Regions from separate parts of the Bacillus sp. Marseille-Q1617 genome, predicted to be linked through region 3. Evidence: riboswitches for the same ligand, from Rfam matches in the RefSeq annotation. Region 3 holds a riboswitch; each other region holds the start of a gene.
The links. Region 3 has a riboswitch for S-adenosylmethionine ahead of HWX64_RS00580 (Na+/H+ antiporter NhaC family protein). Riboswitches for the same ligand answer to the same signal wherever they lie in the genome.

Region 1 (4,179 bases), on a different contig from region 3:
TCGTTCGTACAGAAATGCCGATGACGCAGGATATGAAAGACAAGATCGCCCTGTTCTGTGATATCGATAAAAATGCCGTAATCGAAGCGATGGATGCAGCGACACTGTACTCAGTTCCTCTTTCCCTTCAGGAACAGAAGCTTGATGAAATTACATGCCAGCACCTTAAGCTGAATTGCCGTGAAGCGGAAATGACGGAGTGGAATGAACTCGTCGAGCGTGTAACGAATCTATCACGCAAAACGAAGATCGCACTTGTTGGGAAATATGTTGAACTTCAGGATGCTTATATTTCAGTAGTGGAAGCTCTTCGTCATGCCGGCTATCAGTTCGACAGTGATATCGAAGTCAAGTGGCTGAACTCTGAGCTTGTTGATGCAGGAAATGTTGCTGAAAAACTTGGGGACGTAGACGGAATCCTTGTGCCTGGAGGCTTCGGTGACCGCGGAGTCGAAGGGAAAATCGCAGCGACTCAATATGCCCGTGAAAACAAGATTCCTTTCCTTGGAATCTGCCTTGGCATGCAGCTGGCATCTGTAGAGTATGCGCGCAATGTACTTGGTCTTGAAGGAGCTCACTCAGCTGAGTTGAACCCGGATACGCCTTACCCGATCATTGACCTGCTTCCAGAACAGAAGGACATCGAAGATCTTGGCGGAACGCTTCGCCTCGGTTTATATCCATGTAAACTGACGAAAGGTTCAAAAGCCTATGCAGCGTACGACGGCGAAGTGGTTTACGAGCGTCACCGCCACCGCTTCGAATTCAACAATCACTACCGTGAGCAAATGGAAAAAGCAGGCTTCATCTTCTCAGGTACAAGCCCTGACGGACGCCTTGTGGAGATCATCGAACTTGAAGATCACCCATGGTTCGTGGCATCCCAATTCCACCCGGAATTCACGTCACGCCCGACTCGTCCGCAGCCGCTGTTCAGAGACTTTGTCGAAGCAAGTTTGGCTTTTGGTGAGAAGGAATAAGAGATAGTAGTTGGTTTGGACCGCTTTCCTGGATGGGGGAGCGGTCTTTTTGTGTGGAGGGGGCACGGCGGTGGCTGTCTATTTACGATTGAGTGCAGGGATAAAGTGTGTAGGGAGGTGTAGAGGTTGTCGGATATTGTCGTTAAATCGGTAGATCGCCCTTATATTTGATATTCCGCCCTTAAAATCGAAATCTCGCCCTTATATTTAGAATAACGCCCATAACAATGCAGATTGCGCCCATAAAAATAGGGGCGGCACTTGGTGCAGGTGTAGATTATTCGACAGTTCGAGCATAAGGAGGGAGTTTTCGAGTAAAAGCAACCGAATTTCGAGCATAAAATGGGCAGGTTCGAGCAAAAGCAAGCGGATTTCGAGCATAAAATAGAAATCCCAATCATAAGAAGCTCCCCAATACCCGGGTATGTGTATCTCAAGAAAAAAATAAAAAAGAATATTGACAATTTTTCCACAAATAAGTAAGATATCGATTATACGCATGCGAATAGTAAACAAATTTCATATTTCTCTTATAAAGAGTTGGCAGAGGGACTGGCCCGATGATGCCCGGCAACCTACCGTTTCGACGGAAAGGTGCTAAGACCTGCAGGATTGATTTCCTGAGTGATAAGAGTACGTTTATTGATACATAAACCTCTTTTCTCTCGGGAAAAGAGGTTTTTTGGTGTCCGCGGGAAACTGGTGGATCCCGTTGACGGACCTTGAAAGCGAGCGAGTGCACCGCCCGGATCGAGAGGTCAAATTTTTAAAAAAACATATCACAAGAGGAGAGTCATTTATGAAAAAGCCGTCTTTATTACTTATCATCATCACGCTGGTACTGAGCCTGCTCGCAGCATGCCAGCCGAAGGTTTCCGAGGAATCGAATGCTGAAGCGGGGGCAGTGAAAGGGACATCCGATCACGCGCTTGCAGGCAAGAAAATCGCTTTGATCATGCAGATTAACCTGGGCACGTTTTCTGCCCAATACATTGAGGGTGTGAAAGAGCAGGTCGAGAAGTTCGGAGGGAAGGTACAGGTCTTCACTTCTGATGGGGATCTTTCAAAGATGTCATCGAACCTCGATGCTGCCATCAATCAGAAGTTCGATGGGATCCTGATTGACCATGGAACGAAGGAAGCGCTGCAGTCAGGTGTCGAGAAAGCAAAAGGGCAGGGCATTCCAGTCGTCGTGTTTGATGCGGATGTTGAATCGGATGGTGTGACCGTCCTTGAGCAGGGAGACAGGCAAATGGCAGATCAGACACTTAACGCCCTTTCAGAAGAGTTAGGCGGAAAAGGTGAAATCGTCAAGATCTGGGTAGCGGGGTTCGCCCCGATGGAAAGGCGCCAGACAGCTTATAAAGAGTTCCTTGAAGCGAACCCTGACATCAAGGAAGTGGCGGCTTTCGGCGCCGCGACCCAGAATACGGCACTCGATACGCAGGCCCAGATGGAAGCGATCCTGAAGCAGTATCCGAATAAAGGGGATATCGATGCTGTGTGGGCGGCATGGGATGAATTCGCGAAGGGTGCTGTCCGGGCCATCGAGGCAGCCGGACGGGATGAAATCAAGGTTTACGGGATTGATATGAGCGATGAAGACCTGCAGATCCTCCAGAAAGAAGGAAGTCCGTGGGTGGCATCTGCGGCGGTTGATCCGAAAGACATCGGGCGCGTTCAGGTGCGGTTCCTTTATCAGAAGATTTCTGGAGAAGATACACCTCAGACCGTGAAGCTCGAGCCTGTCTTCATCGAACAGGACCAGCTACCGGATGAACAGATCACAACCGACCAGCTTCACAAGCATGTCGAAGGCTGGGGCGCAAGCGAGCAGGGATACACAGATGAATTGAAGGAGCTTGAAGGCTCTTTCAAAAAATAGAGAGGAGGATGGATATGGCTGCTTTGCTGGAAATGAAAGATATCCATAAAACTTTTTCAGGGGTGAAGGCCCTGGACGCAGCAAGATTCCAGGTGAATGGAGGGGAGGTCCATGCCCTTCTCGGAGCGAACGGGGCAGGAAAGAGTACGCTCATGAAAATCCTTTCCGGGGCTTACACGCCGGACAGCGGCGAAATTCTTCTTCGCTCTGAAAAGAAACGCTATCAAACTCCGAGAGAAGCAAAGCAGCACGGCATCCACTGTGTCTATCAGGAAGTGGATACGGCAATCGTCCATCAGCTTTCGGTTGCGGAAAACATCCTGCTTGACCGCTTATCGGGCGGCGGATCTTTTTTCCTGAATAAAAGGACGCTTGAGAAAGAGGCGGGCGCCGTGCTTCACAGGATCGGGGCAGGTAATCTGTCACTGAGTTCACCTGCTTCCTCACTCAGCCTGGCCGAAAAACAGCTCGTCCTGATCGCGAGGGCGCTGCTTCAGAAAGCGGAAATACTGATTCTCGATGAGCCGACAGCCCCTCTCAGTCTATCGGAAACCGACAGGCTGTTCGAGGTGATGGAAGAGTTAAAGAAAGAAGGGGTAGGGATAGTGTTCATTTCCCACCGTCTGCCCGAGGTGTTCCAGGTGTCCGACCGGATCACGGTGATGAGGGACGGCAGGACGATCGGCATCTATGAAAAAGAGGAGACGACACCTGAGGAAATCGTAGAAAAAATGCTGGGGCGTTCGTTTAAGGAAGAATTCGTAAAGCAGCCTGCTGAAAAAGGAGGGATGCTTTACGAAGTGAAAGGGCTGGATGACGGCGGGAAACTCCGTTCGATCGACCTTCGTGTCAGGGAAGGGGAAGTCGTCGGGATTGTGGGGCTTGTCGGTGCAGGTAAAACAGAACTGGCAAAAGCATTGTTCGGGGCCTCCCCGATAGACGCAGGCTCCTATTTTTTAAAAGAAAAAGAAGTGAAGGTCAAAAGCCCGCGTGACGCTGTTAAGAACGGCATGGCGCTCGTACCGGAAGAGAGAAGGAAAGAGGGACTCTTCATCCATGAATCGGTCCAGCATAATCTCAGCTTTCCTTCATTACGGAATATTTCGAAACGCTTGTGGATCAACTCAACGGCAGAAAAAGAGCTTGCCCGGAACAGGATTGAATCACTCGGCATCTGCACCGCTCATGAAGGGGTCTCTGCAAATGATCTGAGCGGCGGTAATCAGCAGAAAGTGGCCATCGGTAAGTGGCTGACGGATGACGCTTCGCTGTTTTTGTTCGACGAACCGACGAAGGGTGTGGATGTCGGAGCGA
Region 2 (4,179 bases), 1.3 Mb from region 3:
CAATCCTGCGCACAGCTTCTTCCAGACGTTCTACACTGGTCAATAAACCTACGCGGACATATCCTTCACCATGTTCTCCAAACCCTACACCTGGTGCTACAGCGACTTTAATTTCTTCAAGGAGGTAATCTGCAAACTCCACAGAGGAAAAGCCGGGGGGAACCTTAAGCCATGCAAAGAAAGAACCTGCTGGTGCTTTAACCTCCCATCCGATATTTTGCAGCCCGTTTATGAATGTTTTTCTTCTGGATTCATAAGTATCGACAAGTTCTTCGACGCACTTCTGAGATCCGAGTAAAGCAGCCACTGCAGCTTCCTGGACAGCCCCGAAAAGACTTACATACATGTGATCCTGAAGAATGTTAATGGCTTCGATCACACTTTTATTCCCGACTGCAAAGCCCACTCTCCAACCGGCCATATTATAGGTTTTTGAAAGCGTATAGATTTCAATGCCTGTGTCCTTTGCCCCTTCTGCTTCCAAAAAGCTGACAGGCTTTTTCCCTTCGAAGCCGATTGCACCGTAGGCAAAATCATGGACGACACAGATATCATTTTGTTTCGCGAATGATACTGTATCTTCGAAAAATGAACGGGAGGCAACCGCTCCTGTAGGGTTATTGGGATAGTTCAAAAACATGAGCTTTGCTTTTTCAATGTCCTCTCTTGCAATCCTCTCATAATCCGGGAGAAAATGATTCTCTTCTTTCAACGGCATCGTTACCATCCGTGCTTCCGCAAGGGATACCCCTGACAAATAATCCGGATACCCCGGATCCGGAACCAATACTGTCTCACCGGGGTCCAACAGGCATTGGGGTATCTCCACCAGCCCTGCCTTCCCTCCGAACAGGACTGCAACTTCTTCATGAGGATCGATGTCCACACCATATTCCCGTTCATAAAAAACAGATATGGCTTCCCTGCAGGAATCCAAACCCCGAAAAGGGGAATATTTATGATTTCCTGGTGATTTTGATGCTTTCACCAGCGCTTCCACGATATGCGGGGGTGTAGGCTGATCGGGGTTCCCCTGCCCCAAGTTAATCACATCAAATCCTTCTTTCAGCACTTTCTGGACTTTTGCTGTCAATGATGCAAAAAATTGCTGCGGCAGCGAGTCAATGCGTTCTGCTTTTTTAAAGGTTGTCATCTTTTCACCTTCTACACTTTTTTGAAAATTATTTACTTTCAAATTCTAGTCACAAATGATATAACGTAAAGTAATGATTGTAAAGTATAATCTTATTCAGACTTAAAAAAGAGGTGTTACTTTGTCAACGAAAATTGGACTAGCGCAAATGGATATTACATTTGGTGCTCCTACCGAAAATAAGAAAAGAGTTCATCAATGGGTAAAAGAAGCGAGTGAAGCAGGCTGTAATATCGTCGTATTTCCTGAATTGTGGACGACCGGTTATGATTTAACCAGAATCGGGGAAATCGCCGATGAAGATGCTCATGACATTTCTGCCTTTCTTTCGGAGCTTTCTTCTCGCTACAACATTCATATTGTCGGAGGATCGATTGCGAGCAAAACAAAAGAGGGTATTTCGAATACCCTTCTCGTATCTGACTGTGACGGGAAAATAATCAAACAGTATAATAAACTCCATCTCTTTAAATTGATGGATGAACATCACTACCTGCTGCCCGGTAAAGAAGATGGCTCATTCACATTGATGGATACTCAGATGGCCGGTATGATCTGCTATGATATCCGTTTCCCGGAATGGTTCCGGAAACATGTCATCGATGGTGCGAAAGTGGTGTTCGTGGTTGCTCAGTGGCCTGCAGAAAGAATCACTCATTGGAAGACCCTTTTATTGGCAAGGGCCATTGAAAATCAGTGTTTCGTCATTGCCTGTAATCGTTCAGGCAGCGACCCCAAGAATGAGTTTGGGGGGAACTCGCTGATCATAAGCCCATGGGGGGAGATCATAGCGGAAGGAACCCTTTACGAAGAATTGCTTACCGCAGAAATCGATTTGAATGAAGTCGAAGAAGTCAGGAAAAAAATACCTATTTTTCAAGATCGACGTCCAGATTTCTATTAATTTTATATTTTTCTAAAAATTCATTGACTCACTATTTCTAAAAATGGTACTATTCAAATCAAACAGCATGCAGCTGATATTCACAAAATTAAATATTCTCTTATCAAGAGCTGGCTGAGGGATTTGGCCCTGCGAAGCCCAGCAACCGACCGTAATACCGTTGAGAAACGGGGCGCACTATGCGCCGGATGATTCACTCCATAAGGCACGGTGCTAATTCCAACAGAAAGAACACCTTTCTGAGAGATAAGAGGCGAATAAGATCCAATCTTTAAGCCTCTTTCCGTCAATGAAAGAGGCTTTTCTTATTATACTTATGAAAAGCCTCCAAAATTCAATATTTTAGGAGGAACCATTATGTCAACCATTCCTGTCTCGAGCTATCAATCTTTAAATGAACAAACCGCATTGGATTTAGCAATCAGTTTAAACTTTTTTGAAAAAGGAGCGGAATTGACCTGCCGTGAAATTGGGGATGGAAATTTAAATCTGGTTTTTCAAATAAGTGAAAAAGGAAAGAAAGGAATTATCATTAAGCAGGCATTGCCCTATGCAAAAGTGGTTGGTGAGAGCTGGCCATTAACGGTCGATCGTGCCAGAATCGAAGCAAATGCATTGAAACTGCAGCAAACATATGCCGGTGAATTTGTCCCCGAGGTATTCTATAGTGATGATAAACTTGCTGTTACCATAATGGAGGATCTAAGTTCCCTTGGAATTGTCCGTTCAGGACTGATAAAAGGAGACACCTATCCACTTTTATCTGAACATATCGGAACATTCCTGGCAAATACTCTTTATCATACTTCTGACTATGCCCTGCATCCTTTTAAGAAAAAAGAATATGTCAAAACCTTTTCCAACCCTGAACTCTGCAAGATTACGGAGGATCTTGTTTTGACCGATCCATTTTTCAACAGTGAAACGAATGATTATGAAGAAGAACTGCTCCCTCTGCTCAAAGATTTGTGGAATGATTTCAGTCTGAAACTTGAAGTGGCGAAGCTGAAGAAATGCTTTATTACAGAGAGTGAGGCGCTATTGCATGGCGACCTGCATACTGGAAGTATTTTTGCTGATGAATTTCAAACCAAGGTGATTGATCCTGAATTTGCTTTTTATGGTCCTATCGGCTTCGATATCGGTCAATTTATTGCAAACCTGACATTCCAGGTAATAGCAAGGGAGGACGATAAAGGAAAAGATGAAATCATCCGGCATATCACCAATACATGGAACGTATTCTCAGAAACGTTTTCGAATCATTGGCAGGAAAGCGGAGATGCGTACACTAAGGTTGATGGCTACTTGGATTATGTACTGGATAAAGCCTTTAAAGACAGTATAGGATTCAGTGGATGTGAGCTTATCAGGAGAACTGTCGGTCTTGCACATGTTGCAGATCTGGATTCCATTTCAGATAAAGAAAAGAGGCTGCGGGCTAAAAGAAGCTGTCTTTCTTTAGGGAGAGAATTGATTTTAAAAAGACGAACGTACTCAACAATTGAAGAATTCACAGAATTCATTCGAAGTCATACATCTTAAGGAGCCAATCATGACACGCACAACACCCACAATCCCGACGTCATTACAGTTTCGGGATGATCATTTAGAAATATTAAACCAGCAAAAGCTTCCACATAAAATCGAGTACCTACAACTTTATACTTTAAATGAGTTTTATGACGCTATCGTCACGTTGAAGGTAAGGGGCGCGCCTGCAATCGGAATTACGGCCGCTTATGGAATAGCATTATCTATGAATCATTTTGATACAGACTGTCTGTCTGATTTCATGGTTAGATTTAAAGCGGATAAAGCATATTTATTTTCCTCCCGACCCACTGCAGTAAACTTGGGATGGGCATTGGATTCATTGGAAAATGCAATTCAACGGGCACAGTCTGTGAATGAAGCAAAAACCATCCTTCTGCACTCCGCGATTCAACTTCATACTGAAGATGAAGTGACGTGCAGGCGAATCGGAGAATATGGTCTTCAATTACTAAATGAAAAGACAACCATCATGACGATTTGCAATGCAGGATCTATTGCAACCAGCAAATATGGAACAGCATTGGCACCATTTCATTTAGGAAGTGAAAAAGGGAAAACGTTCCAT
Region 3 (4,179 bases):
GGATTTTTCCCGCATGGAACCATCGATCAGCATTTCGATAAGAAAGCAAGGCTGGGAAGGCTCATCACAACTGCCTCTACTCATGGTACCGCTGGGGAATACTCGTATGGAATCGATGAAGATACTGCTTTGATTTTTGATAATCAGACAGATTCCCTGACAATCAAAGGGAAGGGCGGGGTATCCATTGTGGACCTTTCTAAAGCAGAAATGGATGAAGCTGTTCCTAACAAGTATAGAAATATAAAATTATCCTGGATCAAGTCGGGTGATTCACTCAATGTAAAAACGAAAGAATATAAGATTAGTGATCATAAAGTGTCTACTAGTGGAGCGGAATATTACGATTATGAAGCAGCTCCCCATTCGGGAGTGCTGACTCCACATGGTTCGCTTGGTAACTTCATATCCTACAGTCTGGTCGATAACGCACTTGAAGAAAGTGTGAAAAGTTATAGCTTTGATCAAGGAAAAGGATTTGAGCTGACCTTCAGAAAAGGACAGGATACGAGCGGGTACTGGGGCTACAAGGATGGTAATAAAGATGATTATTCGTTTACAAATGTTGAAATGGATATTATCCCTGTCCGGGTCGGAATTAAGTGATTATTTGTTGATCTAGTGGCACTGCCGGATCATCCTGACGCTTTTACGTGAAGACATAAAAAAGAGACAAACCCTCGAGGGTTTGTCTCTTTGCTATTTATGACCGTGCGGTGCTCGGCTTAGGTGCTTTTGAACGGGTAAACTTCGGCAGTGCAAATCGGATCGCAACCAATCCGGATACTGCTGTCAGAATCGGATAGAACGCATATGGAATAACACTTAATGGCGAGATTCCTGCCGTTTCTGCTACTAATAACGCTTGTGCTCCATATGGTATCAAGCCTTGTACGGAGCAAGAGAATATATCCAGGATACTTGCAGACTTACGGGAATCGACTCCGTAATTTTCACCGATTTCTTTCGCAAGCGGCCCTGCAATGATGATTGAGATCGTATTGTTTGCCGTACAAAGGTTGGTTGAACTGACAAGTCCTGCTGTTGCCAGCTGTGCTCCTTGTGGAGAGCGGATCTTGCGGGTGGCAAGATAAAGCAGCGCCTGTATTCCACCATTATAACGGATAAGTTCAACCACACCTCCGATAAGGACGGTCAAAATCACGATTTCAGCCATGCCGGTCATTCCATCAGCAACACTTCCAAAATAGCTGGAAGGTGTGAAGCTTCCATCGGCAAATCCGATGATTCCCGATAGTACGATTCCTCCGAATAAAACAACAAACACATTCAATCCTGCCAATGCACCTATGATGACTCCAAGATAAGGAAGGATCTTCACCCAGTTAAAGGCATCGGCATCCACCGTTGACTGGTTGCCTGCCGTAATAAAGTATAAGATCACCATCGTTAGGATGGCTGCAGGAAGAACGATAAAGAAGTTCACCTTGAATTTATCTTTCATTTCCGTCTTCTGGGTACGGACGGCAGCAATCGTTGTATCAGAGATGAATGAGAGATTGTCGCCAAACATCGCACCACCGATGACCGTTGCCATCGCAACAGGCATGGCGATATCCGTACCAGAGCTGATTCCGACACCGATCGGGGCAAGTGCCGCGATCGTACCCATTGAAGTACCCATGGATAATGAAACAAATGCAGCAATTAAAAACAGTCCAACAATAACAAGGTTTTCTGGAAGTACAGAAAGAGCTAGATTCACCGTCGAATCTACAGCGCCCATTTTCTCAGCGACTCCCGAGAATGCTCCAGCTAAAAGGAAGATGAACACCATGATCATAATATCTGGATGTCCAGCTCCTTTGGCAAAGCGCTCCACTTTAGCATTCAGGGAGTCCTTCCGGTTCATGAGCAGCGCCACTACAGCAGCGATGATGATGGAGACTAATACCGGGAATGCGTAAAAATCTCCTGAAATGATTCCCGCCCCGAGAAAGAGCGAAACAAATATGAGTAATGGCAGTAAAGCCAGAAGATTTCCTTTTTCTTTAATCATATGAACAACTCCTTTGACAATTGGTTATTGATGAATGGATTGCGATGGGAAATATGTCACCAGCGACAAATTCGCTATCAGGTCAACTTTTTCAACGTAACCCGCTCCCAACGATAAGGGTATTACCTCGCTGGATAATAATAAAAACCTCTTCTCGACAAGAAGAGGTTTCCAATAAAAGAAACACTCTTCTTATCTTTCAAGCATCATGCTTGCTGGATGTGGCACAGCACTCGTAAAGAGTCCGCTGCCGAGACATCATAGGGCCAGTCCCTCCGTCTCTCTGGATAAGAAGAATACGTTATATTCATTTGAAATTATACTTACATACTTTAAGGCGTTTAAGAAGAAAAGTCAATCGGAAAAATGTTCATAGGACTATAAAAAGTTTTCCAGCCAATATGATTCATTCAAATGGAATCCCATGCTAATAAGATTTCTTAAAGATTGAGCCACAGATGCATAGTCTTACTTTATCCATAAAAAGGATTTACAATCTTCTAGAATAGGTCTAGTATTATAGGGATAAAAAATCATCTGGGGGATACAGAAGTGGAAAAAACGGTACGTAATCAAGTCTTTACTTTACAAGGCTTTTATTTTTTGACGTTTTTTGGTGTGGGGAGCCTGTACCCGCTGTTAAGCGTGTATTTAAGTGAAAGTGTTGGGTTGAATGGGTACCAAATCGGGACGATCATGTCGATCGGCCCCATTATGATGATATTCTTTCAGCCTATCTGGGGAATGGTGAGTGATGCGACGAATCGACCGACCCAGGTGCTGGCCTTCACTTCATTGGTTGCCGGGATGTTTGCCCTTGGGTATCTCGTGACCGACCTTTACTATGGAATTCTTCTGATTGCGATTATGGTCGCTGTTTTCCAGAGTGCGATCATACCCGTTTCAGACAGTATCAGCCTGAAGTATACAAGTAAAGTCCGTTATAACTATGGAAATATACGATTATTCGGATCATTGGGCTTCGGTGTTGCCGTGTATGTGATGGGGAAATTATCGGAAGGTTTCATCGGCCCGACGATCATTTTCTACGCATTCTTCGGTTGTCTGGTTCTGTCGGCTCTGTTGGCTTTCCGGTTTCCAAAGGAACGCGCATCGGCCAAGCTGGACCTGAAAGCCGGAATGAAGGAGTTGTTTACGCTAAAGAAGTTTTTGATTTTTCTAGCCGTCACCTTCATGGTTTTTGGTCCAAACCTGGCCAATAATACGTACTTCGGTTTATTTGTGGAAGACTCAGGCGGGACATATGCCGGAATTGGTCTCGCTTTCCTGATTGCAGTACTGTCTGAAGTGCCATTTATGAGAGTCGCAGGGAATTGGATTGACCGGTTCGGTTTGCTGTCGGTAGCGGCCTTGGCAGGGGCGGCTTCCATGCTCCGCTGGCTGTTCTACTTTACTGAACCAAGTCTTTGGCTCGTCTACAGTTCTGCAGTCATGCAGGGCCTTGCCATCGGGCTTTTTGTTCCGGCCGGCCTGCGTTATATCAGGGAAATAACGCCTGCTCATATTACGGCGACAGCTGTCACCATTTATTCTGCCATCGGAAACGGCCTCGGAAACTGGTTCAGCACGTTTGTCGGCGGCTTCATTCTTGAAACCTTTTCAATCTATGCGGTCTACTTGTTCTTTGCCGTTCTGTCATTAATAGGCATTCTCCTATGCTTTGTATTAATGAAAGAAGAGAAGAGGCAGGCTCTAGCCTATTAATCTATGAGACGTTTTTTAAAGAGAGATCTTTAGAGAGCGTCTTTTTTGTGGCTATGTTAAAACTTACAATTGTTTTTAACTGGTTTCTAGCGGTTGATTGGAGTGCAAGACGAAGACTCCTGCGGGAGAAGTGGCCAATGTGAGACCCCGCAGGAGCGGAGCGACGAGGAGGCTCACAGGTCACCCGCGGAAAGCGAAGTCTTGCACGGAAATCAATAGCGGCGTTGATAGAGAAATTTTTGCAGGCAAGAAAGGTCTTTACTCAGTGAATAGCTAATTAATAGGTTAGAAACCGATAAAGATGCTTAGTAAAAAGGAGAAAATCATGGAAGACAAAATCAATCTTATTAAAGAGAAGATCCCTCACCTGGATATCAAAGAATACCATCAAAATAAGCAGGGTCAGAATAATGATGTACTGATCATCAACAACG
Region 4 (4,179 bases), 2.0 Mb from region 3:
TTAAATACGGCTGTTTCCGCTGCGGGAGACCCAGTGAAAATGGCAGGGGCGATGAAGCTTGCTGCTGAAGCGGGAAGAATGGGATTTGAAGCAGGCAGGATCCCCAAGAAGGCTTATGCTTCTGCAAGCAGCCCGATGGAGGGTATCGTCAGCTGATGAATGAACGCTATTCCAGACAACAATTATTTGCTCCGATTGGGGAAAGCGGCCAGATAAGCATTTCTTCCAAGCATGTGCTTATGGTCGGGGCGGGAGCACTTGGTGCAGGAAGCGCAGAAGCACTTGTCAGGGCAGGAGTCGGTAAACTTACGATTGCAGACCGCGACTACGTGGAATGGAGCAACCTTCAAAGGCAGCAGCTTTACACCGAGAGAGATGCATCAGAGAGGCTCCCTAAGGCTGCAGCTGCAAAGAGACATTTGAGAAAAATCAATTCAGAAGTTGAAATCGATGCACTTATCATGGATGTCGGACCTAATGACATACTAAGCCTTGTAAAAGACGTGGATCTCATCATTGATGCAACAGATAACTTTGATACCAGACTGATGATCAATGATGTATCTTTTCAAAATGAGATCCCCTGGATATATGGGGGATGTGCAGGCAGCTATGGTATCACCCATACATTCATTCCCGGGGTGACACCATGCCTGAATTGCATGATGGAAACCATCCCTTCCCAAAGTATGACATGTGATACAACAGGGATTATTTCACCTGCAGTATCTATGGTGGTCTCCTATCAAGTCTCTGAAGCATTGAAAGTATTGACAGGGAACTTCAATGCAGTTCGTCAAACCCTTACATCATTCGATGTCTGGAAAAATGAACACAGCTCTGTGAATGTCCGCACATTGAAGAAACCGGACTGCCCTTCTTGCGGAGAGAAACCCCGCTACCCGTACCTTCAATATGAAAACCAGCTTAAATCGGCCGTGCTGTGCGGAAGGGATGCGGTCCAGATCCGTCCTGCACGACCGGGAGAGGTGGACCTTGATCGTTTGGCAGTCCAGATGGGACATCTTATGGAACGTGTCGAGAGAAATCCTTATCTTATTGCCTGCAAAACAGGCAAACACCGGATTGTCCTATTTCGGGATGGCCGTGCGCTCATCCATGGAACAAAAGATATAATGGAAGCAAAATCACTCTATCATCGATATTTCAGCTGAATAAAAAACAAAGCCCGTCCCTCGATGCATTAACGCGTTAGAGTGGCGGGCTTTTTCATCATATCTTGTTCATACGCATCATACAATACATTAAGCCTTTGGCCAGCAAGTCATTACATCCCGGAAAAAGGAGGTTTTATGATGAATGTTTGGGTCGTGCTGTTGAATCTTCTGATGTTTATCGTTCTTATTGGTGTTTTAATTTACTTGCAAAAAAGGAAGGTTTCGTTTTCAAAGAGGGTGTTCACTGCTCTAGGTCTCGGCATCGTATTCGGCTTTCTCCTGCAGTGGTTATATGATCCCGGTAATGAAAACCTGCTGCAGTCGATCGAGTGGTACAATATCGTTGGCAGCGGCTATATCAAACTTCTGCAAATGATTGTCATGCCGCTGGTTTTTGTATCGATCATTTCTGCTTTTACCAAGTTGAAACAATCCCACAATCTGGGCAGAATTTCTGTATTGATACTCGGCCTGCTCGTTGGAACGACGGCCGTTGCGGCGGCTGTTGGAATTGCGACGACAGCAGCATTTGATCTCGAAGCGATTCAAATCGAACAAGGTGACGCAGAATCGGCTAGAGGGGCACAGCTGGAAGAACGGGCAGCGGCAATGGAAGGGCAGAGCTATCCGCAAAAAATACTCGAGCTGCTCCCGGCCAATCCGTTCTATGACTTTACGGGTCAGCGTGCTACATCGACGATTGCTGTCGTCATCTTCGCTGCTTTTATTGGGGTCGCTTATCTCGGAGCCCAAAGAAAAGATCCGGAAGCAGCTTCGTTTTTTAAAAGAATGGTCGATTCCGTCTATACCGTCGTCATGAGAATCGTCACATTGGTATTGAGGCTTACTCCATATGGGGTGCTGGCGATTATGGCAAAGACGGTTGCTTTAAGTGATTTTGATGCCATCACCAAGCTTGGTGAATTTGTAGTAGCTTCCTATATTGCATTGCTCATTATGTTTGTCATTCATCTGATTATGTTGACAATGTCAGGGTTGAACCCTGTAACGTATGTGAAAAAAGTATTCCCCGTTTTAACGTTTGCTTTCACTTCGAGATCCAGTGCAGGTACCCTGCCGTTGAACATTCATACTCAGACAAAAAAGCTTGGCGTTTCAGAAGGGATCGCCAACTTCTCTGGATCATTCGGGCTTTCGATTGGCCAAAACGGGTGTGCAGGAGTATACCCTGCCATGCTTGCTGTCATGATCGCCCCTACTGTGGGAATCAATCCATTGACACCTTCTTTCATTTTGACGCTTATCCTGATAGTAGCCATATCCTCATTCGGAGTTGCGGGTGTCGGTGGAGGAGCGACTTTTGCCGCCATTCTCGTATTATCTGCAATGGACCTTCCAATCGCGCTTGCAGGTCTTCTGATATCTGTAGAACCGCTGATTGACATGGGGCGGACTGCTGTGAATGTCAGCGGGGCCATGACTTCGGGGATTATTACAAGCAAAGTGACTGGCGAATTGGATCCCGAAGTTTATCAAGGGGTGCAAACGGCAGAAGAATAACCATTACTCACTTTTTGTATACCATAAAATAACCCCCATGAATAATATGTTCAGTGAAACCAAGATAAAAAGATTTATTGAACTTTTTTAAAGTTTATAAATCTTATCGAAAAACTCGGGTTGACATCTTTGAAAAACGTGATATTATTTAGAATATTAAATTAAATATTTCTTATCCAGAGCGGTGGAGGGACCTGGCCCTTTGAAGCCCGGCAACCTACTATTAGTCAGTAAGGTGCCAATTCCAGCAAAATGTGGATTCATTTTGGAAGATAAGGTATCTATGCCTGAACAACCTTCCATTCTGGAAGGTTGTTTTTTCTTTCAGGCTATGACTGGATAAGATGAAGTTTGGGGGAATCATGTGGCAGATCAAGACAATCAAAAAGCATTTGATGAAGTTGTAAAAAATGTGAAGTCAATGTTAAAGACGATGAAATTTGGGTCTATTACAGTCGTGGTCCAAGATGGAAAAGTTGTACAGATTGAGAAAAATGAAAAGGTCAGACTTAAATAAACTGAAATGCTGACTAGACAAACTAGAGGCGTTAAACACTTTGAGGGATATCCCTCTCTGTGTCTAACGTCTCTTTTTCTTTTTTTCAGCTCAATAAAGGGGGTTGTATATTGTTAACTTATCAGAATTGGAAACACCCATCCTGTTCTTTCCAAATTGATGAAACCTATAAAGGTGCCTTGAATGTCCTTGAATGGTCTTATGAACATTACAGAAATGATATCGTGTATGCCTGCAGCTTCGGGATTGAGGGAATTGTACTGGTTGATTTGATTGCTAAGGTCAAACCCTCGGCAAAGATTATCTTTTTAGATACAGATGTGCACTTCAAAGAAACGTACGAAACGATCGAAAAAGTAAGAACCAAGTATCCCGATTTAAACATAACGTCTAAAAAATCAGCGCTGACATTAGATGAGCAGACTTTGAAATATGGTGAAAAATTATGGGAGACAGATCCTAATCAATGCTGTCGTTTAAGAAAACTCATTCCCCTGGAAGAAGCATTATCAAAAGGACATGCCTGGATTTCAGGATTGCGGAGGGAACAGTCAGAAAGCAGGAAGTATGTAAATTTCATTAATAAGGATGAAAAGTTTAAATCGATAAAAATTTGCCCCCTCATCCATTGGACGTGGAAAGAAGTGTGGAGGTATGTACACAAACACCAACTTCCTTACAATACTCTCCATGATAAAGGCTATCCCAGCATAGGGTGTTCCCATTGTACAGCACCTGCCTATAACATGGACGATTTACGCTCCGGCAGATGGAAAGGCTCAGGAAAGACAGAATGCGGTCTTCATTAAGGAGGGTGAAGATCGTTGCTTGAAGTGACCGCACTTTTTATATGTCTATTTTTTGCGATGAATATCGGTGCGAGTGGAGCGGCTGCATCGATGGGTGTGGCATATGGGGCTGGAGCGGTGAAAAGCATGAGAACAGCCTTGCTGATATGCTCTG

Region 1: it holds a riboswitch for S-adenosylmethionine, as region 3 does, so the genes downstream of both, HWX64_RS13070 (sugar ABC transporter substrate-binding protein) here and HWX64_RS00580 (Na+/H+ antiporter NhaC family protein) in region 3, are expected to answer to the same signal.
Region 2: it holds a riboswitch for S-adenosylmethionine, as region 3 does, so the genes downstream of both, mtnK (S-methyl-5-thioribose kinase) here and HWX64_RS00580 (Na+/H+ antiporter NhaC family protein) in region 3, are expected to answer to the same signal.
Region 4: it holds a riboswitch for S-adenosylmethionine, as region 3 does, so the genes downstream of both, HWX64_RS21930 (YezD family protein) here and HWX64_RS00580 (Na+/H+ antiporter NhaC family protein) in region 3, are expected to answer to the same signal.

The regions. Positions count from the first base shown of each region.
Region 1 is NZ_CAHJXM010000002.1:304,811-308,989, forward strand. It holds gene HWX64_RS13065 (CTP synthase) at 1-980, shown strand, start outside; SAM riboswitch class I at 1,508-1,614, shown strand; gene HWX64_RS13070 (sugar ABC transporter substrate-binding protein) at 1,780-2,865, shown strand; gene HWX64_RS13075 (sugar ABC transporter ATP-binding protein) at 2,880-4,179, shown strand, end outside.
Region 2 is NZ_CAHJXM010000001.1:1,445,762-1,449,940, reverse strand. It holds gene HWX64_RS07215 (pyridoxal phosphate-dependent aminotransferase) at 1-1,153, opposite strand, end outside; gene HWX64_RS07210 (carbon-nitrogen family hydrolase) at 1,275-2,057, shown strand; SAM riboswitch class I at 2,155-2,310, shown strand; gene mtnK (S-methyl-5-thioribose kinase) at 2,415-3,602, shown strand; gene mtnA (S-methyl-5-thioribose-1-phosphate isomerase) at 3,613-4,179, shown strand, end outside.
Region 3 is NZ_CAHJXM010000001.1:99,475-103,653, forward strand. It holds gene HWX64_RS00575 (cyanophycinase) at 1-606, shown strand, start outside; gene HWX64_RS00580 (Na+/H+ antiporter NhaC family protein) at 704-2,020, opposite strand; SAM riboswitch class I at 2,210-2,314, opposite strand; gene HWX64_RS00585 (MFS transporter) at 2,573-3,745, shown strand; gene HWX64_RS00590 (phosphotransferase family protein) at 4,071-4,179, shown strand, end outside.
Region 4 is NZ_CAHJXM010000001.1:2,094,694-2,098,872, reverse strand. It holds gene HWX64_RS10495 (thiazole synthase) at 1-156, shown strand, start outside; gene HWX64_RS10490 (MoeB/ThiF family adenylyltransferase) at 156-1,175, shown strand; gene HWX64_RS10485 (L-cystine transporter) at 1,317-2,699, shown strand; SAM riboswitch class I at 2,869-2,978, shown strand; gene HWX64_RS21930 (YezD family protein) at 3,064-3,216, shown strand; gene HWX64_RS10475 (phosphoadenylyl-sulfate reductase) at 3,327-4,025, shown strand; gene HWX64_RS10470 (inorganic phosphate transporter) at 4,083-4,179, shown strand, end outside.